2 regions of the Blautia sp. Sow4_E7 genome follow, and region 2 is predicted to be linked to the other one. Evidence: predicted binding sites of a transcription regulator. Region 2 holds the regulator's gene; the other holds the start of a gene.

Region 1 (11,038 bases), on a different contig from region 2:
ATAAAGCTCTCCTTTTTCAATTTTCATATGAAAATTATCAACAGCGTGAAGACCGCCAAACTGGATAGAAAGATTGTTTACCTCTAACATTGCCATAATTAAGCCGCCTCCTTTTCTTTGCTGTGACCTTTGATTTTTTCAACAATGCGGCTTCTGAAATCCCTTGCTGCAGGAGCCCAGTTGAAAAGCATCATTGCGATCATAACGATTGCATAGATCAGCATACGGTATGTGGAGAATCCACGAAGCAGCTCAGGAAGTGCATAAAGCACGATAGTTGCAAGGATACTTCCGCGAAGATTTCCCATACCTCCAAGGATAACGTATACCAGGATGGTAATGGACATGTTATAGTCGAAGATGGAAACCTTCAGCATGGAAAGGTTATGGGCATAAAGCACACCTGCCACGCCTGCGATTGCTGCAGAAATGGTAAATGCAAGCAGCTTATTCTTAGTTACGTTGATACCGATGGACTCAGCTGCGATACGGTTATCACGGGTAGAAGTGATGGCACGTCCGCTTCTGGAGTTTACCAGGTTCTGAATGATAAATAATGCAAGAAGGACCAGGATCACACCGATCAGGAAGAAATAGTCCTTGATATCTTTGTATAAGGTTGCAGTTCCCGCAACACCAAGGGCACCCTTGATGATCTGTTTTCCGCCAGGATCCAGCTGAAGATTGGCTGCGCTTGTTGCAACATGAAGTCCTTTGTCATCTACACCAACATACAGAATGTTGATCAGGTTCTTGATGATCTCACCAAATGCCAGCGTTACGATTGCCAGATAGTCACCTCGAAGTCTCAGTACCGGAATACCGATGAGCACACCGAAGATAGCAGCAACAGCTGCACCTACCAGCAATGCAAGAATCAGTCTTGGAACAGACGGGATCAGATCACTGGTAACATGGGAAAATACCGCACTGGAGTAAGCTCCAACACACATAAATCCTGCATGTCCAAGGCTCAGCTCTCCAGAATAACCTACTACCAGGTTCAGGGAAAGAGAAGCGATGGTGTATACACAGATTGGTACCAGAAGGCCGGTAAGCAGTCTGGACAGGTTTCCTGTGGAGGAAAGTGCCTGTACCACAACGAAGATTGCGATCACCATGCCATATGTAATAAAGTTGTTTTTTGTTGTTTTGTTCATATTCTTTTTCATATCGGCCACCTCATACTTTCTCCTGGATGTTCTTGCCGAACAGACCAGATGGTTTTACAAGCAGCACGACGATCAGAACTGCAAACACGATTGCATCTGCAACCTGAGAGGAAATATAAGCCTTACTGAAGATCTCGATCACGCCAAGAAGGATTCCGCCAACCATGGCGCCAGGGATAGATCCGATTCCACCAAATACAGCGGCAACGAATGCTTTGATACCAGGCATTGCTCCTGTGTAAGGAGTCAGTGTAGGATAAGCGGAGCAAAGGAGAAGTCCAGCGATTGCTGCAAGTCCGGAACCGATTGCAAAGGTAAGAGAAATGGTAGCGTTTACATTGACACCCATCAGCTGTGCAGCATCACGGTCCTCAGAAACAGCCTGCATGGCACGTCCTGGTTTGGTTTTCTTTACAAAAAGCTGAAGGCCGACCATGATCACGATACAGGCAAGGATAGTTACAATGGTAACACCTTTAGTGGTAAGCTGTCCGTCAAACAGAACCAGGGCTGGAACATTGATAACCGGAACGAAGCTCTTTGCATCTGCGCCGAAGATCAAAAGTGCCAGGTTCTGAAGCAGGTAGCTGACACCGATTGCAGTGATCAGAACTGCCAGGTTGGAAGAAGCTTTACGAAGCGGTCTGTAGGCAACTGCCTCAATGACAACACCGGCTACCGTACAGATCACAACGGAAAGAATGATTGCCAGAATTGGTGACATACTGGCTTTGGTAACTGCGGTAAGGATTACAAATGCTCCAACCATAATAACGTCACCATGCGCGAAGTTCAGCATTTTTGCAATACCATATACCATTGTATAGCCAAGAGCGATGATCGCATAGATACTGCCCAGGCTGATACCATCTTTTAAATAGGATATAAAACTCATAATGCACCTCTTAACTGGATTTGTTACTGTAACTAGTAACGAATTTTTCTTTTCCATGAGCGTGTTTGAAAATTCATTCCCGGCTTTTTCCTGCTGTAAAATTTTCTTTCATTGCGAAAAATGAAAAAGCGGAAGTAAATTTTCAGACACGCTCCAGTTATTTTATAGTTATTTTGGTTGTCCCGGAGCGGAGCAACCATTATTTTATAATTGCAAAGAAGGAGACGGACCCACAGGTAACCGTCTCCCCTTTGCTAACGGCCATCCCCTGCGAACTCAGGGAAATGGTTAAGACCCTGCCGCATATCCGGCATAATGTCCTTTATTCTTTATTATTCCATAGAAGCGTAAACGCCATCCTGAATCACATAAGCCTTAGGAGCTTTATCGCACTCGCCGTCCTCTGTCCATTTAGCTTCTCCTGTAAGACCATTTACAGTGATGTTCAGCATGGAAGCGGACATTGCTGCGCTGATGTCCTCATTGGACATATCCGGTGTGATACCAGCGTCATCTGCTGCTGCTTTCATAGCGTAAAGTACGTCATATGCATCTGCTGCGAACTGGTTTGGTGTCTCACCGTTGTTTGCATCGCCATATGCTTTTACGAAGTTTACAGTTGCCTCATCCTCACCTGTTGCAGAGAATGGTGTCAGAAGCATAACACCTTCTGCAAGAGAGGTATCGAAATTCTCAACGTTCAGGATACCATCCATACCGTCAACACCGAAGATCTTTATGTCAAGACCAAGGTCATGAGCCTGCTGAAGGATCAGAGCGTTGTCAGAGTAGTAGTTTGGAAGGAACAGAAGCTCTGCACCGCTGTCTTTAATCTTGCCAAGCTGTACGGAAAAGTCTGTGTTGTTGTCTGTGGTGTAAGCTTCATCAGCTACAACCTCAAGGCCGTAATCACCGCAAGCTGCAACGAATGCGTCATGTACACCTGAGTTGTAGTCTGCCATGGAATCGTAAAGAGTTGCTACTTTAGTAGCAAGTCCTTTCTCGGAAATGTACTCAGCAGATTTGGTTCCCTGCATTGGGTCTGTGAAGCACATACGGAACTCATTGTCACCAGCTGTGATGCTGTCTACTGCTGTTGCGGATGGTGTGAAGAGGAATGTGCTCTCTGCTGCCTCTGCACCTACTGCGATACAAGCACCGGAAGTAACGGTACCGCAAAGCATCTGCATTCCTTTGTCAAGAAGGTCGTTGTAAGCGTTAACTGCTTTTTCCGGATCTCCCTGATCATCACCAGCGTCAAGGATCTCTACCTGATATCCATTGAATCCGCCGTTTGCATTGATCTCATCTGCTGCGATCTTAGCTGCATTGTATACACCAGTACCATACTGTGCATAATCTCCTGTCATAGGTCCAATGACACCAATCTTGAAGGTTTCCTCGCTCTCTGCAAATACAGATACAGGTGTTACTGTGGATACTGCCATTGCTGCGGCTGCAGTAATGCTGAGTACTTTTTTCAGATTTCTCATAATAAATCTCCTCCTTAATTTATGTAAGAGTTTCTGTCATCTCGCCCTCTCACCGTGTCTACCACACTGAGGTAATAGAAAAGCCCACTGGTGGTTTCCCAGCCGGCTTTGGCTTCCATAACTTCTTCTCTTTACTACTTTAATGTTAAGATTATAGCATCCTGTTTTTTTGATTGCAATAGAAAATTTTATAGTTTTTTAAGAATTACAGAAAAAATTTTCGTTACTATGTCCAAATTTTCCTGTTTTTGTTATTTCTGCGGCGTACAAGCGTGCGCTGTAGGACGCACTGCAATTCTATTATCATATTTTATATTGTAAATAGAGTGTATTTCAATTTAGTCCAATAAGGCTCTAACCCCCCAAATGCAAGTTCCTGTTGAACGCTTTTATGTAAAAAAATAGGAGATGGTTTCCCATCTCCCATACTTTATCTCTTATTTCGCAAAAATTAAGCGATTGCTTTCTTAGCGATCTCAGCAAGTGCTGCGAATCCCTGAGCATCGTTTACAGCCATCTCAGCAAGCATCTTTCTGTTGATGTCGATGTTTGCAACTTTAAGGCCGTGCATCATTTTGCTGTAGGATAATCCGTTCATTCTTGCAGCAGCGTTGATACGTGCGATCCAAAGCTGTCTAAACTGACGTTTCTTCTGCTTTCTTCCAGCGTAGGAGCTGGTAAGTGCACGCATAACAGACTGTTTTGCTACTCTATACTGTTTGGAACGAGCTCCTCTGTAGCCCTTTGCCAGTTTTAATACACGATTATGTTTCTTCTTTGCGTTTAATCCGCCTTTAATTCTTGCCATTTCTTATTTTCCTCCTGTTCGTCTTCTTCTATGCTATATCTTATAAATACGGTAATGCTTTCTTCATGCTCTTAACATTAGTAGAATCAACAACAGTAGCTTTTCTAAGATTTCTCTTTCTCTTCTGAGATTTCTTTGTTAAGATATGGCTCTTGTAAGCTTTATTTCTTACTAATTTTCCTGTTCCTGTTTTTTTGAAGCGCTTTGCTGCTGCTCTACAAGTTTTAATTTTTGGCATTGTAATTTCCTCCTTAATATCGTATCTATTTAATGTCCCTCATCCAGCCTGACGCCCCCGCAGGGTGTCTCTCCAAATGAATGCAACATCCTAGTGTTTCTGTGCTAAAAACATTGTCATGCTTCTGCCTTCTACCTTAGGTGCCTTCTCAACTACGGCAATGTCCTTCAGCATGTCGGCAAAATCATCCAGAACGTGCTTGCTGCTTGACATATGCGCCATCTCTCTTCCGCGGAAACGAAGAGTAACCTTTACTCTGTCGCCCTTGGTAAGGAACTTACGCGCTGCCCCAGCCTTTGTGTTCAGGTCATTGGTATCAATATTTGGTGAAAGACGCACTTCTTTGACATCGATGGTCTTCTGCTTCTTCTTGGCTTCTTTCTCTTTTCTGGCAAGCTCGTAGCGGTATTTACCGTAATCAATGATCTTACATACCGGCGGCTTTGCCTGCGGGGCAATCTTTACTAAATCAAGCTCTGCCTCCTGAGCCTTGGCCATTGCCTCTCTCGCGGACATAATTCCAAGCTGCTCTCCGTCCGGTCCGATTAAGCGTACCTCTTTGTCTCTGATTTGTTCGTTAATCATTAAATTGCTAATTGTCGTGCACCTCCATACCTGATAGATGATCTGTTCTGATCCAGCTTCTAACCTCTGGACTCTCATTCCCCTTCGCAGGAAGAAATTCCTGCCTCCATACGCTGCCCCACACATAAAAAAAGTGCAGACAGAATCCACACTTCTCCTATTACACCCGCGAACTAAGTCACGCGCTGCTGTGCAATATGAACCCGAGCCGCATCCAAATGTGCGCTGAGGTGAGAGTGAACTCTGCTTTCTTTTCATTACGTACTGTTGTATACTACCATGCCCGCCCGTGAAAGTCAAGCCATTTTTTTCAATATATTATATTTTTTTCACAAGGGAAACTCATCTTCTTACCCTCCGCCCTCCATTCCCAGAAAAAGCGCAGCGCCTTTCGTCCCTTTTCCCCCCTCGAAATAAAATAGCCCCCTCTCAGTGCGCCCAGTCCCAGCCAGTACACAGCCGTGACGCGGGCAGGGATTGTCTAAGGACGTCAGGCGATTTTCCCGGGTTTTGTGAGCATAGCGACAGCCTTGTGAACACTGTCTGAGCCCGAAGGGCGAGTTTGTTCACAAGGCTGTCAAAAGGCGGCGGAGCAAAACCCGGGAAAATCGCCGTGTCCGCAGACAACCCTGCCCGCGTCACGGCGTCCCTTACCAACTCACTCCCGTCGCCATCACCTATCTATTTTATTTCCACTCCCAGTCTCTGATCTCCTCCAGATCCTGTCCATACTCCGCAATATACTGCTTATGCTCAATCAGCTTATCATTCATCTTCTGGATCAAATGAGCACCCTTATTCCCCAGCTGCGGCAGATGCATGATCACATCCTTAACCAGATTAAATCTGTCAATCTCATTCTGCACCCTCATATCAAACGGAGTTGTAATCGTACCCTCCTCCTGATAACCATGCACAGAAAGATTTCTGTTATGTCTCTCATAAGTAAGCTCATGGATCAGCGTCGGATAACCATGGAACGCAAAGATAATCGGTTTATCCTTAGTAAACAGCGCATCATACTCTCTGTCACTTAATCCATGAGGATGCTTTGTATCAGACTCCAGCTTAAACAAGTCAACTACATTGATCACACGGATCTTCAGCTGCGGCATCTCCTCACGAAGAATGGTAACTGCTGCAAGAGTCTCCAGCGTAGGAGTATCACCACAGCAAGCCATCACAACGTCTGGCTCCTCGCCAGCATCATTGCTAGCCCACTCCCAGATACCAATACCCTGGGTACAATGCTTAACCGCCTGCTCCATAGTCAGCCACTGGCAGCTAGGATGCTTAGAAGCAACAATGGCATTCACATAATTCTTGCTCTTGATACAATGATCGAAGCAGGATAACAGACAGTTTGTATCCGGTGGAAGATACATACGTACAACGTCTGCCTTCTTATTGGCAATATGATCCAGGAATCCAGGATCCTGATGGGTAAATCCGTTGTGGTCCTGCTGCCATACGTTAGAAGTCAGGATAAAGTTCAGAGACGCGATCGGCTGTCTCCAGGAAAGCTGATTGGTAACCTTCAGCCATTTTGCATGCTGTGCTGCCATGGAATCCACAATACGGATAAATGCCTCATAGCTTGCAAAGAAACCATGACGTCCGGTAAGCAGATAACCTTCCAGCCATCCTTCACACATATGCTCACTAAGCATACTGTCCATAATACGTCCATCTCTAGCCAGACAATCATCATTATCAACCATCTCAGCATTCCAGTCACGGTTCTGAGCCTCGAATACACGATACAGACGGTTAGACATAGACTCATCTGGTCCAAAAATACGGAAGTTCTTATTCTCTTCATTTAATTTGAAGATATCACGGATATATCCGCCAAGCTCTATCATATCCTGAGCCTTTGTTTTTCCAGGAATTACATCAATTCCATAATCACGGAAATCCGGGAGACGAAGATCCTTCAGAAGAAGTCCGCCGTTTGCATGTGGGTTCGCACCCATACGTGCATTTCCCTTAGGAGCCAGCTCTGCAAGCTCTGGGATCAGACGTCCATTCTCATCAAACAGTTCTTCCGGATGGTAGCTCATAAGCCAGTCCTTCAGCTGCTGAAGATGCTCCGATTTCTCCATTGTCATCGGAACCTGATGCGCACGGAAAGTACCCTCGATCTGCTGTCCGTCTACAACCTTCGGTCCAGTCCATCCCTTCGGTGTGCGAAGAACGATCATCGGCCACATTGGTCTTGTAGGATCGTTGTTTTCACGGGCATGCTTCTGGATGTCCTTGATTTCCTCGATCACTGTATCCATGGTCTCTGCCATCTTGCGATGCATTTCCATTGGATCGTCACCCTCAACAAAATATGGTTTCCAGCCGCAGCCTTTGAAGAAGTTCTCAATCTCCTCATGGGAAATACGGGAGAAAATAGTCGGGTTGCTGATCTTGTATCCATTCAGATGAAGGATTGGAAGAACGGCACCATCTGTGATCGGGTTCAGGAATTTATTTGACTGCCAGGAAGTTGCCAGAGGACCAGTCTCAGCCTCTCCGTCACCAACAACTGTAGTAGCGATCAGATCCGGGTTATCAAATACAGCACCAAAAGCATGTGCGATAGAATATCCCAGCTCACCACCCTCATTGATGGAGCCTGGTGTTTCAGGAGCACAGTGGCTTGGAACTCCACACGGGAATGAGAACTGTTTGAACATTTTCTTCATACCCTCTTCGTCCTGGCTGATATTCGGATAAACCTCGCTGTATGTACCTTCCAGATAAGTATTTGCGATCAGGAAGTTTCCGCCGTGTCCAGGACCGGAAATGTAGATCATATCCAGATCATAACGTTTGATCACACGGTTGCAGTGAACATAGACAAAGTTCTGTCCCGGTACAGTTCCCCAGTGACCAACGATTTTCTTCTTCACCTGATCCATTGTCAGCGGCTCACGAAGAAGCGGGTTATCCAGTAAGTAAAGCTGTCCTGCGGAGAGATAGTTGTCAGCTCTCCAATACGCATCCATTTTTTTCAGAAGTTCTTCTGATAATGGCTGTTTTTCCAGACATGTGGTGTTTTCAGACATATTGTACTCCTTTCCATCGAGTTAGATTGTCTTTTTTTTGTCAAGCGTATTGTAAACTGATAGCCTTAATACCGCAAGTTCTTTTTTTGACATAATTATAGTTCTTTTTTGTCCTAAGCGAAAAAAAAATCTGTTATTGAAAAATCTTCCCATTTTCTGATTTCGCTGCAACTGTTCTCAATGGGACAAAACACACTCTGCGAGTTTGGCTCGTTATCGAAGCAGTCGCCTCAAGCGACATCTACCTTTCTTCTAAAATTCTCTTATAAAAATTCACGTATATTTTCTTCCTTTCAGGAAAAGATAAAAAAAGAATCCTGCAAAACAGGATTACGTTTCATAACACAATTACGAAAAAATGAAACTCAGGAGGTAAAAAACATGACAATCTTAAAATGTTCCGCAACAACCTGTGCTTACAACAAAGATATGCTCTGCTCCAGAGGGGAGATTGACGTGATGGGTGACAGTGCCAGAAGTGCTGATGAAACATCCTGCGGAAGCTTCCGTGAAAGAAGCCAGGGAGCTATGAACAGCGCCAAAAACGGCTGTGGATGTGAAACCATCCAGATTGACTGTAAAGCCCACAACTGTACCTACAACGAAGACTGCAAATGTACCGCAGCTGCTATCGACGTAGCCGGAAACGGTGCCAAGACATGTTCTGAGACGAAGTGCGACACTTTCCAGTGCCAGTGCTAAGTCTATAAGTCTTAAAGCAGCCAAAACCAGGCGGCATCCGCCAACTTTTTCCACAAACACAAACTTTGGCGCGCCTGCCGCGAAAAAAACAGCCCCCGCACAAATGTGCGAGGGCCTTTTTACTCTCTATTTTCTATCTGTTTCTTAAGAAATCCGGAATCTGGATGTCCTTCTTCTGAACAGTGCTGGATGGTGTCTTCGCTGTGAATGGTGTAGCATTCATAGTCGGCATGCTGAAAGATGGCATGTTCAGTTTTACACCGCCAGTTGTGGTAGTGGAAGCAGGTCTCTTGTTTGCAAATACAGAGTTGCTTGCCTTATTTCCAAATGGGTTAGATGCCTGTACATTGTCAGCAAGACCAGTTGCGATAACAGTGATTCTTGCATAATCAGCAACAGAGTCATCATACATAGCACCAAAGATGATGTTTGCGTCCTCGCCTGTAAGCTCCTGTACGTAGCTTGCTGCATCGTTTGCATCCATAAGGGAGATATCACCGGAAATGTTGATGATAACATGTGTAGCACCCTTGATGGTAGTCTCAAGCAGCGGAGAAGATACAGCCTGCTGAACAGCTTCCATAGCCTTATCATCGCCTCTTGCCTCACCGATACCGATGTGAGCAATACCCTTATCAGTCATAACAGTCTGTACATCAGCAAAGTCAAGGTTGATAAGAGCCGGCAGATTGATCAGGTCTGTGATGCCCTGAACGGCCTGCTGCAGAACCTCGTCTGCCTTTCTCAGTGCTTCCGGCATAGTAGTACGGCGATCAACGATCTCCAGTAACTTGTCATTCGGGATTACGATCAATGTATCAACAGACTTCTTCAGGTTCTCAATACCTGCAAGTGCGTTGTTCATACGTGTCTTAGCTTCAAAACGGAAAGGTTTGGTTACAACACCTACAGTGAGGATACCCATTTCCTTAGCTGCTGCTGCGATAACCGGAGCTGCACCAGTACCGGTTCCACCGCCCATACCACAGGTAACGAATACCATGTCAGCACCTTCGATGATCTGTTTCACTTCCTCAATGCTCTCTTCTGCTGCTTTCTGTCCAACCTCAGGCTGTGCTCCTGCACCAAGACCTTTGGTAATCTTCTCACCGATCTGAAGTACAGTTGGAGCTTTGCACAGAGTCAGAGCCTGCTTATCTGTATTTACTCCTACAAACTCTACCCCGCCGATGGCCTCTTCAACCATTCTGTTTACTGCGTTATTTCCGGCGCCGCCTACTCCGATTACAATAATCTTTGCAGAGGATTCCGCCTCATTTGACATTATCTCTAACAATGTACTTCCTCCTTTATTTCTACCTTATATCCTTTATCTTTAATTTCAGCAAATATATACCAAGCTGCATATAGCTATATCATATATTTTTTTTGAGAATTTATCAACCACTAATTTTGTTTTTTTTATACTTTTTTCTCGAAATCCGCGGTTATTTCCTTAATATTCCTCATCGTAGCTGTCATAGCCGTCTTCATTATAGTCTCCACTGTAGTCTTCGCTGTAATCTTCACTATAATCTTCACTATAGTCTGTGCTTCCGTCTCCAGTGTCTTCCCCGTCTCCTTCCTCACTGGTTTCGTTTGGATTCGGGCCTACATAATTTCCATCTTTATCCAGCTGTCCATATCCGGTATAACTTCCATCCTCCATATAGCCCCCAAGCCAGCTCCCATTTGCAGCAATGCTCTCCTCTGTAGGCTTAGGTCCTACATAGTTCAGATTCTGGTCATATTCACCCTCACCAGTGTAGTCCCCTTCCTCGTCATAGCCTCCATGCCAGTTTGCAAGGGCATTCTCATAGGCCGCCTGGGTATCCACACTCTCTATGGTTCCATTCTCGCCCAGATCCTGCTCAAAGGTAATGGTTTTGGAATTGTCATTTACGTTCTCCAGGTGAAGGATTCCCTTTTTGCCGGAAAGCTTGGGCAAAATAGCGCTCACCCGCATCATCTTGTCCTCAAGATATTCATCCTTGCCAAGCATGACCTGAATATCTCCATAAGTAAGGGTAATCTCATAGCTAGCATCAAATTCAATGTGATCCGGTATATCCTGATTTTTCTGAAA
Region 2 (11,038 bases):
TGTGTGGCTGTAGTCTCTCTGTTTTATTTCTTCCATATAGAAAAAGCGGAAGCAGAGAAAAGAATGGTGGAGATTGTAAATTATGTCAAAGTGCAGTGTTCCACCTACACCCATTATAATGAATCTTCCGAATCCAAAAGTCTTCTCCGTTCAATTGAAAGTGCCAGACAGATGAGTACGAATATTAACATGGAAATCGAAAACGGCGGACAGCTAAGCCAGGAGTTCCTGAAAGAAAACCTGCAGACTCTCTGGGTGGATGGTATCATTGTACTGGATATAGAAGGAAAGACGGACTGTGAATACAGCACGGACGAGGCTCTGGCTAATGAGATTACGGAGTATCTGCAAAAAGAAATTATCATGGATTTTGCCGGATATGAAGAAAGATCTTATTCAGAACGGTTTGCCAGGGAAGATGGATCCTATATTGACATTGCAGCCTGTGCCAGAAAAGATGCACCGGGTATTGTTGCAATCTACTATTACACATCTCCTGAATTTACCAGAAATTATACTTTGACGATGCAAAGTCTTTTAAATGGCTATAGTACCCGGAAGGATGGAACGATTATTGTTGCAGACGAGGGAATCGTTGTTGCCAGCAATGATCAGAGCCTGTTGGGGCAGAATACGGCTGACAACGAAGTTGTTCAGGCAATGAAGGGGCATACAGACAGTCAGCACATTTTTCATTTGAAGAATGAAGGGAGCGGATGCTACGGAATCATGCTGAAGCAGAGGGATTACTATATTTATGCATATCTTCCGGATACAGAGGTGTTCCATAATCTTCCATTAAGTGTGATAAGTGTTATTTTTCTCTATTTTCTGATATTCGGCACATTCTGGTTCTGGACATACAGAACCAATCTGGTGCACTGGAAACAGGAACAGGAAAAAGATGAAAAATATAAGGCAGAACTTCTGATAGCTGCAAAAAAGGCAGAAGCCGCCAATGAGGCAAAAACAGAGTTTCTCCAGCGGATGAGCCATGATATCCGGACTCCGATCAATGGAATCTGCGGCATGGTCAATATGGCAGAACATTATGCAGATGATTTGGAGAAACAGACGGAATACAGGACAAAGGTGAAAAAGGCGTCCAATCTGTTGCTGGAACTGGTAAATGAAATCCTGGATATGAGTAAGCTTGAGTCAGGCGAAATCGTTCTGGAAGAGATTCCATTTAATCTGAGCAGTATTTCAAGGGAAGTATTTGCTGTGATCAAGCAGATGGCTGCAGAACAGAATATCCGGATCGAGTGGGAGAAAAAAGAAATCACACACCGGGATTTTATTGGAAGTCCGGGGTATGTGAAACGTGTGATGATGAATATCCTGTCCAATGCGGTGAAATATAACAGAGAAAACGGACATATCTATATCAGCTGCATGGAAATCCCATCCGAACAGCCGGGAATGACCACAATGGAATTTGTCTGCCGGGATACCGGAATCGGAATGACTGAGGAGTTCCAGAAATGTGTATTTGAACCATTTGCACAGGAACACACAGGAAGCCGCACAAAATTTGCCGGAACAGGACTTGGAATGCCGATTGCAAAGAATCTGGTCGAGAAAATGGGTGGAACCATTACCTTTGAAAGTGAAGAGGGCGCAGGCACCACCTTTGTGATCCGGGTTCCGTTCAAAATAGATCTGGATGCGGATAAACGTGAAGAACAGAAGGATGTATCAGAAAACTCTATAAAGGGACTGCATATTCTTCTGGCAGAAGACAATGACTTGAATATGGAAATTGCAGAATTTATGCTCCAGAATGTAGGCGCTGAGGTGACGAAAGCATGGAATGGACAGGAAGCTGTTGAGATATTCAGAAAAAGTAAACCTGGTGAATTTGATGTCATTCTTATGGACATTATGATGCCGGTTATGAATGGTTATGAAGCTACAAAGAAAATCCGTTCTCTGGACAGAGAGGATGCAAAGGTGATTCCGATCATTGCAATGGCAGCAAATGCGTTCACGGAGGACAGACTGAGGGCAAAAGAAGCAGGAATGGATGAACATATAGCAAAGCCTGTTGATGGAAAATTATTAATAAAGGTAATTCATAAACTGATGAAACACAATTTCAGGGGGGTCATAATGAAAAAACGGAATAAGTTACTTGCTGCACTTCTGGTGATGGCGACAGCCATATCACTTTTGTCAGGCTGTGACAGAAAAATTGCAGAAAAAAGAAGATGCAGAAACCATCACAGTGTATTTATGGAGCACCAACCTGTATGATAAATATGCACCATACATCCAGGAACAGCTTCCGGATATCAATGTTGAATTTGTAGTCGGCAATAATGATCTGGATTTTTATATGTTTCTTGATGAAAACGGTGGATTGCCGGATATTATTACCTGCTGCCGGTTTTCCCTGCATGACGCAAGTCCGCTGAAGGACAGTCTGATGGATCTTTCCACAACCAATGAGGCAGGTGCTGTCTATGATACCTACCTCAGCAGTTTTATGAACGAGGATGGTAGCGTAAACTGGCTTCCCGTGTGTGCAGATGCCCACGGTTTTGTAGTGAACAAGGACCTTTTTGAAAAGTATGAGATTCCGCTGCCAACCGATTATGAAAGCTTTGTCTCTGCCTGCCAGGCATTTGACGAGGTGGGAATCCGTGGCTTTACTGCAGACTATTATTACGATTATACCTGTATGGAAACACTGCAGGGTCTGTCTGCATCAGAATTGTCTTCTGTAGACGGACGCAAGTGGCGCACCACCTACAGTGACCCGGATAATACAAAGAGAGAAGGTCTGGATGGTACCGTCTGGCCTCAGGCTTTTGAACGCATGGAGCAGTTTATCCAGGATACAGGGCTGAACCAGGATGATCTGTACATGAATTATGATGATATCGTTGAGATGTACCAGAGTGGTAAACTTGCCATGTACTTTGGCAGCTCAGCGGGTGTAAAAATGTTTCAGGATCAGGGCATTAACACAACATTTCTGCCATTCTTTCAGGAGAATGGCGAAAAGTGGCTGATGACGACCCCATATTTCCAGGTGGCCTTAAACCGCGACCTGACACAGGACGAAGCGCGCCGGAAGAAAGCAATGAAGGTGCTGAATACAATGCTTTCAGAGGAGGCACAGAACCGGATCATTAGTGATGGACAGGATCTGTTGAGCTACAGCCAGGATGTGGAGTTCAGGCTTACGGAGTATCTGAAGGATGTGAAACCTGTGATCGAAGAAAATCATATGTATATCCGCATTGCGTCAAATGACTTTTTCTCCGTTTCCAAGGATGTGGTGTCTAAGATGATCTCAGGAGAATACGATGCAGAGCAGGCCTATCAGTCATTTAATACCCAGCTTCTTGCGGAAGAAGCTGCTTCAGAGAATACCGTGCTGGATTCACAGAAATCCTATTCCAACCGCTTTCATAGCAGTGGCGGGAACGCGGCATATTCGGTTATGGCAAACACCCTGCGCGGCATTTATGGTACGGATGTGCTGCTCGCAACCGGAAACAGCTTTACGGGAAATGTGCTGAAAGCCGGTTATACAGAAAAAATGGCGGGTGACATGATCATGCCAAATGGTCTGTCAGCCGACGGAAACTATAAGCTGGTGACAGGGGAAAACGGATACCTTGGATTACAGGAAGATATTGAAGAGGACATCCGGCAGGGAAAGGATGTGATATCAAATGCAGCAGTTCCAGGAAAATCCCAGCTGCTTGTTTTTGCCACTCCCAGGGCGCACGGAAGCTATCAGGGATTTGAATATGATGCCATTGCCATTGCCTATGAAAACTCTGATATCGTAGATGTACTGGATATTTCTGCTTTCAATGGAAATGCACAGAGTTTTATTGTTCATCCGGATGGCCGTGTTGTGATCGATCATTCTTCTGAGTCATGGGGGAATGTATATAATTTCTTCGGTGTTCTGAGAGAGCATTCTGATATGTCTGAGAAAGAGGTCAATAAGCTTTCGGAGAAGTTTAAAGCGGGACATACCGGTGCGCTGCTGGTAGATCTGGATGGAAGAAACTATTATCTGGTTTATGAAAAATCGGATATTCAGGACTGGGTATTTCTGGGACTTGTACAGGCGGATATTGTCAATGCCAGTATGAACAGCCTGCAGCGTAGCACAATGTTCCTTGTGGCTGCTGTCGTGTTCTGTATTGCCGCCTTTTTTATCAGCCTTATTATCCAAAAAAACAGGATAAGCCTTAGAAGAAAGGACACACAGATCCGGTACAGGGACGAACTGTTTCAAAAGCTGTCAATGAATGTGGATGACGTTTTCCTGATGCTGGATGCCAAAACATATCAGGCAGATTACGTCAGCCCGAATGTGGAAAAGCTGCTGGGCATTACGGTAGAACAGATCCGCAAAAATATTCGTGTTCTGGGAAAAATGCATCCAGAGGAACATGAAAATCCGGAGAAAAATTATCTGGAGGAAATCCGGGTGAATGAACAAAGAGAATGGGATTTTGAATATGTTCATCAGAACACAGGGGAAAAACGCTGGTTCCATAATATTGCAATGGGCAGTGAGATAGACGGAAAAAAGAAATACATCCTGGTTATGTCGGACCGTACCGCTGACTGGAAAATGAACCAGGCACTTTCTGAGGCAGTCCGTGCTTCGGAGACAGCAAACAGGGCCAAGAGTACCTTCCTTTCCAACATGTCTCACGATATCCGGACACCAATGAATGCGATCATCGGCTTTACCACACTGGCTGTAAGTAATATTGATGATAAAAACAAGGTTCGGGATTATCTGGGAAAGATCCTTTCCTCCAGTAACCATCTGCTTTCCCTGATCAATGATATCCTGGATATGAGCCGGATTGAGAGCGGAAAGATCCATCTGGAAGAAACGGAGGTCAGTCTGTCGGATGTGCTTCATGATCTGAAGACGATCATCAGCGGGCAGATCCATGCGAAACAGCTGGAGCTTTATATGGATGCCATGGATGTGACAAATGAGGATGTCTATTGTGATAAGACGAGGCTGAATCAGGTGCTGCTGAATCTTTTGTCCAATGCGATCAAGTTTACTCCTGCTGGCGGAACCGTTTCTGTCCGGCTGAAACAGTATCCGGGGCTCCAAAGAGGCAGTGAACTGTACGAGATCCGGGTGAAGGATACAGGAATTGGCATGAGCCAGGAATTCGTGAAGAAGATCTTTTCTCCTTTTGAGAGGGAGCGGACTTCCACTGTGAGCAGGACTCAGGGTACAGGACTTGGCATGGCCATCACCAAGAATATTGTGGATATGATGGGCGGCACCATTGAGGTCCGGACAGAGCAGGGGAAAGGTACCGAATTTATCGTCCGTCTGCCATTCCGGACTCAGCCTGAGAATCACCGGATAGAGAAGATTGCAGAGCTGGAAGGCCTTAAGGCTCTGGTTGTAGATGACGATTTTAATACCTGTGACAGCGTGACAAAAATGCTTGTGAGGGTTGGAATGCGTTCGGAATGGACACTTTCCGGTAAGGAGGCTGTTCTGCGTGCACGGCAGTCTATGGAGCTTGGGGATGCCTTCCATGCTTATATCATCGACTGGCGTCTGCCGGATATGAATGGTATTGAGGTCACCAGACAGATCCGCAGTCTTGGTGACGATACACCGATCATTATTCTGACTGCTTATGACTGGTCAGACATCGAAGTGGAAGCCAGGGCTGCAGGGGTAACTGCATTCTGCGCGAAACCTCTGTTTATGTCCGATATCAGAGATACCCTGATGGCTGCCATTGGCCAGAATCAGGCTGAGCAGGAGAATCCTGTTCTTCCGGCGGCATGCTCAGATTTCAGAGGCAAATGTATACTGCTTGTGGAAGACAATGAACTGAACAGTGAAATTGCGGTGGAGATCCTTAATGAATATGGCTTCCTGGTGGATACTGCAGAAAACGGGGCAGAGGCAGTTGAGAAGGTCAAGAGGTCGAAACCGGACGGTTATGATCTGGTGCTGATGGATGTGCAGATGCCGGTAATGAACGGATATGAGGCCACGAAGCAGATCCGTGCCCTTAGGAATCCGGCACTGGCAGGAATCACCATCCTTGCCATGACGGCCAATGCTTTTGACGAGGACAGAAAAAAAGCGCTGGAATGTGGTATGAATGGATTCTTATCCAAGCCAATCGTTCTAGAGGAATTGATCAGTACGTTACAAAATAATCTGACAGATTAGTAATAAGAACCTGCTAAGAAGTTCGGTTAACAACTTTTTAGCAGGTTTTTAAATTATTTTTAAGCGTTAAAGCGGTGAAATTTTTCTTGTGTAAAGTGGAGTAGGGGAGTATAATAAAATCAGTTTTTGCATAATTTTAAAAGCTATAATAAGAAAATCGGCAAACCAGATGAAAGTCTGGGACGCAAAGCTACAGGGCCTTTAAAATGGCAGCCAGTTGCATGAAATGAGGTGCACTGTCCGTAGGACAGTGTTTTTCATTTAATAGTACATGAGAAAAGAAGGAGGAATTCAGCTGTTGAAGAAAGCGGTTCAGGCTGCAATATATGAAAAAGCTCTAAAAAACCATTATATAGAAATCCTGTACATTGATTTTGAGAATACAGGAAAATGCATAAAGCTTCATCAGGATACAAACCTGTTAAATGGTGAAAATATTTTTCCAGAGTCAGATGAGCAAATGTATGAGGATTATATCTGTGAGAAAATAATGCGTTATGCATCTGGCAATATAGATGATCTTAATCGTGTAAAACAGCAGATGACGATGGAAGCAATCGCAAAAGGAACAGCAGAACACATCATGCATCATGTTATGATCAATTTTATGCTGAATGGCGAGATGCGTTTCATGCAGTTTGACTTTACAAGGGAAAGTGCAGATACAAAAAATGTGTTCCTGTTTGTGGAGGACTATACAGTTCCACAGCAGCAGGCGTTTATAACGACGTTGCGTTCTATTGAAAACAGTGCTGTTCTGTTTTGTATCCTTTCAGAAGAGGAGGACGCAAAAACAACGCTATGCTATGATCCTGTTTTTATTACCCGGGGCTTTGCAGAGATGATGGAAACTACACAGCAGCAGATGATGCTGTTGCAGAAGAAACCTTTTTGCGAAACAGTACATCCGGATGATCAGCAATATGTAGAGGAATCTGTGAGAAACCTCAATATAGAGCATCCACATACAAATATTTTTTATAGAAAAAGAAATCCGCAGGGAAAATGGTTCTATATGCAATCAGATTTTTCTTATCTTGTTGTGGGTAAGAAAATATATATCTATGTGACCTATCAGGATGTCAGTGCATTGCAGAAGAATGAAGAATTGTCAAATGCACTTCATTATAGTAAAAATTGATATAAATACTATACTTGCTGTTTTTGATCAGATGTTTGGAACTGTATAAAATCCGCACGAATCAATGAATGCCACGTAAAGGGATAAAAGTGAGAAAGTGGTAAACTGGAATATAAACCAGTACCGGTAGATCTCTGGGATATGATAAATACTGTTTTGTCGATTGCAAGAGGATATATGGAAAACCGTGACCTTAATTTTTGTGTTTCAAGAGAAGAGCTTAAAAATCCCTATGTGATGGCAGATGAACTCAGAATCAGGGAAGTATTGCTCAACATTATCAGCAATGCAGTCAAATTTACAAAAGACGGAGGTACCATTTCATTTGCTGCAGAAAACGGTCCGGGTAATGATGAGCATCATATAATCGTACGCTATCGTATATCAGATACCGGAATTGGTATGAGTGAGGAGTTTCAGAGCAGAATCTTTGATGAGTTCAGTCAGGAAAATGATGGGGCAAGAACCAGTTATAAGGGAACTGGACTGGGAATGGCCATTGCCAAACAGTATGTAGATCTTATGGGTGGGAAAATTAAGGTCAGCAGCAAACAGGGAATTGGCTCAACATTTACGGTAGAAATCCCTCTGATTATAGCAGAACATGGATTTACGGAAGAGAAAGAAAAGTTAAGGAACGATATGGATTTACATGGTTTGCATGTTCTTTTGGCAGAGGATAATGATTTAAATGCAGAAATAGCAATCGCTTTATTGGAAGAAAAAGGGATTTTTGTGAGCTTTATCCTGATACTATGAATTTGGTTCCTGTTCACTCCGTGACCAGCAACACACTTCGCGATGCACAGAAATCATGCATTCGCATGATTTCGCGCCGATGTTCCCGGGTTTTCTGTGAGCTTCGCTCAAAAAAACACCTGGCGGAACGTTACCAGTGAACAGTAACTGAATTTGCAAAATATTTGTAATTCTGCACAACTTTAATTGACAAGAAAATAACATTTAGGTATAATTGACATAGTGTGACGCGGAAAATTTAGGCAGCGGAAACAAGGAGGGGAACATTTTGGAGGCGAAGGAAATCTCAAAGGCAGTGATCAAAAGACTGCCAAGGTATTATCGCTATCTGGGGGAGCTGATGGAAGAGAAAGTTGAGCGTATATCTTCCAATGACCTTAGTAAGAAAATGCATGTGACTGCATCACAGATCCGCCAGGATTTAAATAATTTCGGCGGTTTTGGACAGCAGGGCTATGGATATAATGTTGAATATCTTTATACAGAAATTGGTAAGATCTTAGGACTGGACACCATTCATCCTATGATCATTCTTGGTGCAGGTAACCTGGGACAGGCACTTGCCAATTACGGGGATTTTGAGAAAAGAGGATTTCGTCTGGTTGGGATTTTTGACGTAAATCCGGTTCTGGAAGGAATTTCGGTTCGGGGAATTGAGATTCAGATGATCAGTCACCTTCCAGAATTTATCAAAGAGAATCAGGTAGAGATCGCCATTCTGACTCTGCCGAAGAACAAGGCCAAGGAGATGGCGAAGGTTCTCATTGACAATGGAATCAAGGCAATCTGGAACTTTGCACATACAGATCTTGATGCTCCTGAGAACGTGATCGTGGAGAATGTTCATCTGTCTGAGAGCCTGATGGCACTGTCTTATAATTTAAGCCAGTACCGCAACGAGCATAAAGAAAACAAAGAATAAAACGTTACTGTGAAGGACATGACAGTAACAACAAAAGGTCAAAGAGGACTGCTGCTTGTCTCGCTGAAAGATTTACAGGAGACCGGGCGGCAGTTTTGCATTAGAGCGTGTTTGAAAATGGCTTTAGCGGTTAATGGGCAGAGAGTGAACTGCAACCGGAGCCCAAAAGTTATTCTAATGTTAGGAGTGGTTTTATGAAAAAAGTTGTGACCTGCAGTCAGATGAAGCTTCTTGACTATGGTACTATTCATAATATGCATGTTCCCTCCCTGGTTCTTATGGAGAGGGCGGCGCTTGCCACGGCAGAAGAGATCCGGAAGTATCTGGAAAAGAAAAACAGTCCTGGAAACTTAGAAAAAGAGCGGATACTGGCCGTCTGTGGCTCCGGCAATAACGGCGGTGACGGGATTGCCATTGCAAGGCTTCTTCATCTTGCCGGGATACATTCCGAAATCTATCTTGCAGGAAATCCGGACAAAATGACCGAAGAAACCAGACACCAGTGGGAAATTGCCAGGAACTATGGCGTTCCCGCAACGAATAACCCGGTATGGGATGAATATACTGTTATAGTAGACGGGATTTTCGGCGTTGGGTTGTCCAGGGAGATTTCCGGAACTTATAAGGAAATCATCCACAGTATGAATCAGACCAGAGCCTATAAAGTGGCGGTGGATATTCCGTCTGGCATTCACGGAGATACGGGAGCAGTTCTTGGAATTGCTTTTCAGGCAGATCTGACGGTAACCTTTGCATACCGGAAACGGGGGCTGTGCTTTTTCCCTGGCAGAGCATACGCTGGCAGGATCCTGGTGGCGGACATCGGGATCTATGACCGGGATCGTGATGGCAGTGAACTTGCAGATCAGGCAGCCTGGCATCTGGAGAAAAGGGATGTGGAAACACTTCCTGCAAGACCTGCCTGGGGAAATAAAGGAACCTTTGGAAAAATACTTTTGGTCGCGGGCTCGAAAGGCATGTGCGGCGCCGCTTATTTAAGCGCCAGCGCAGCACTTCACGGGGGAGCTGGTATGGTAAAGATCCAGACTGTGGAAGAGAACCGGATCCCGCTGCAGAGCCTTCTTCCAGAAGCTATGGTGAGCTGTGAATTTGACGAAGCGTCCAATGAGAAAAACTTAAACTGGTGTGATGTGCTGGTGATCGGTCCGGGACTTGGCACCGAAAGCAGTGGAAAAGAAAGATTGCTCTGGTTTCTGAAAAACGGGACAAAAGCAGGAAAACCTGTTATACTGGATGCAGATGGCCTGAACCTTCTGGCTATGAATCCCCAGTGGATGGAATCGCTGAACCAGCAGACCATTCTTACCCCTCACATGGGAGAAATGAGCCGGCTTACCGGCAGGACAATTTCCGAACTAAAAGCAGACCCCGCGGCCAGTGCCTGGGAGTTTGCCAAGAAAACAGGCTGTGTCTGTGTATTAAAAGATGCCTGTACCACTGTGGCAGATGGAGATGGCAGTTTGTACCTGAATCTTTCCGGCAACTGCGGAATGGCAACGGCTGGAAGCGGAGACGTTCTGTCTGGTATGATCGCAGCAGTTCTTTGCATGTATTTAAGCAGTGGGGAGAACAGGGATATTTCTTATAAAACAGCGCTGGCGGTGTATATTCACGGTCTTTGCGGTGATATTGCCAGAGAGAAAAAAGAAACTCACAGTATGACGGCGAAAGATATGATCGAAGCACTTCCGGAAGTATTAAAGCTGGCAGAAAATTTAGAATAAAAATCGAGGAAAATATTATGGGAAAATACAGCAGAATCAAGGCGTTGATTTCTCTTGACGCGGTCCTGTACAATTTTGAACAGATGAAAAAGAACATAAAAGAGGGAACAAAGATCATTGCTGTAATCAAAGCAGACGCATATGGACACGGTGCTGTGCCCATTTCCAGAATGCTTGAGGAACTGGATTATGTCTGGGGCTTTGCCACAGCTACGGCTCAGGAGGCCCTGCAGCTTAGAAGAGCCGGGATCACAAGACCGATCCTGATC

The links. Region 2 encodes Rex, which represses fermentation and respiration genes when NADH is low (regulators of the CRP and FNR family bind a similar motif). Its sites were predicted from a motif close to ATTGTTAANTANTTAACAAT; they were not measured.
Region 1: a site for Rex is predicted at 8,276-8,295, ahead of ACTQ50_RS00160 (phosphoketolase family protein). Genes of this name have one in related genera too.

The regions. Positions count from the first base shown of each region.
Region 1 is NZ_JBQKLL010000001.1:26,532-37,569, forward strand. Features, by position in the region: gene ACTQ50_RS00125 (ABC transporter ATP-binding protein) at 1-96, opposite strand, end outside; gene ACTQ50_RS00130 (branched-chain amino acid ABC transporter permease) at 99-1,172, opposite strand; gene ACTQ50_RS00135 (branched-chain amino acid ABC transporter permease) at 1,183-2,067, opposite strand; gene ACTQ50_RS00140 (ABC transporter substrate-binding protein) at 2,400-3,560, opposite strand; gene rplT (50S ribosomal protein L20) at 4,012-4,368, opposite strand; gene rpmI (50S ribosomal protein L35) at 4,409-4,606, opposite strand; gene infC (translation initiation factor IF-3) at 4,697-5,191, opposite strand; gene ACTQ50_RS00160 (phosphoketolase family protein) at 5,878-8,250, opposite strand; gene ACTQ50_RS00165 (DUF1540 domain-containing protein) at 8,632-8,952, shown strand; gene ftsZ (cell division protein FtsZ) at 9,086-10,237, opposite strand; gene ACTQ50_RS00175 (cell division protein FtsQ/DivIB) at 10,409-11,038, opposite strand, start outside.
Region 2 is NZ_JBQKLL010000002.1:143,633-154,670, reverse strand. Features, by position in the region: gene ACTQ50_RS02300 (ATP-binding response regulator) at 1-2,256, shown strand, start outside; partial or broken gene ACTQ50_RS02295 (extracellular solute-binding protein) at 2,339-3,082, shown strand; partial or broken gene ACTQ50_RS02290 (response regulator) at 3,581-6,202, shown strand; cyclic di-GMP riboswitch class I at 6,352-6,427, shown strand; gene ACTQ50_RS02285 (PAS domain-containing protein) at 6,501-7,343, shown strand; gene ACTQ50_RS02280 (ATP-binding protein) at 7,521-8,102, shown strand; gene ACTQ50_RS02275 (redox-sensing transcriptional repressor Rex) at 8,371-9,024, shown strand; gene ACTQ50_RS02270 (NAD(P)H-hydrate dehydratase) at 9,219-10,769, shown strand; gene alr (alanine racemase) at 10,787-11,038, shown strand, end outside.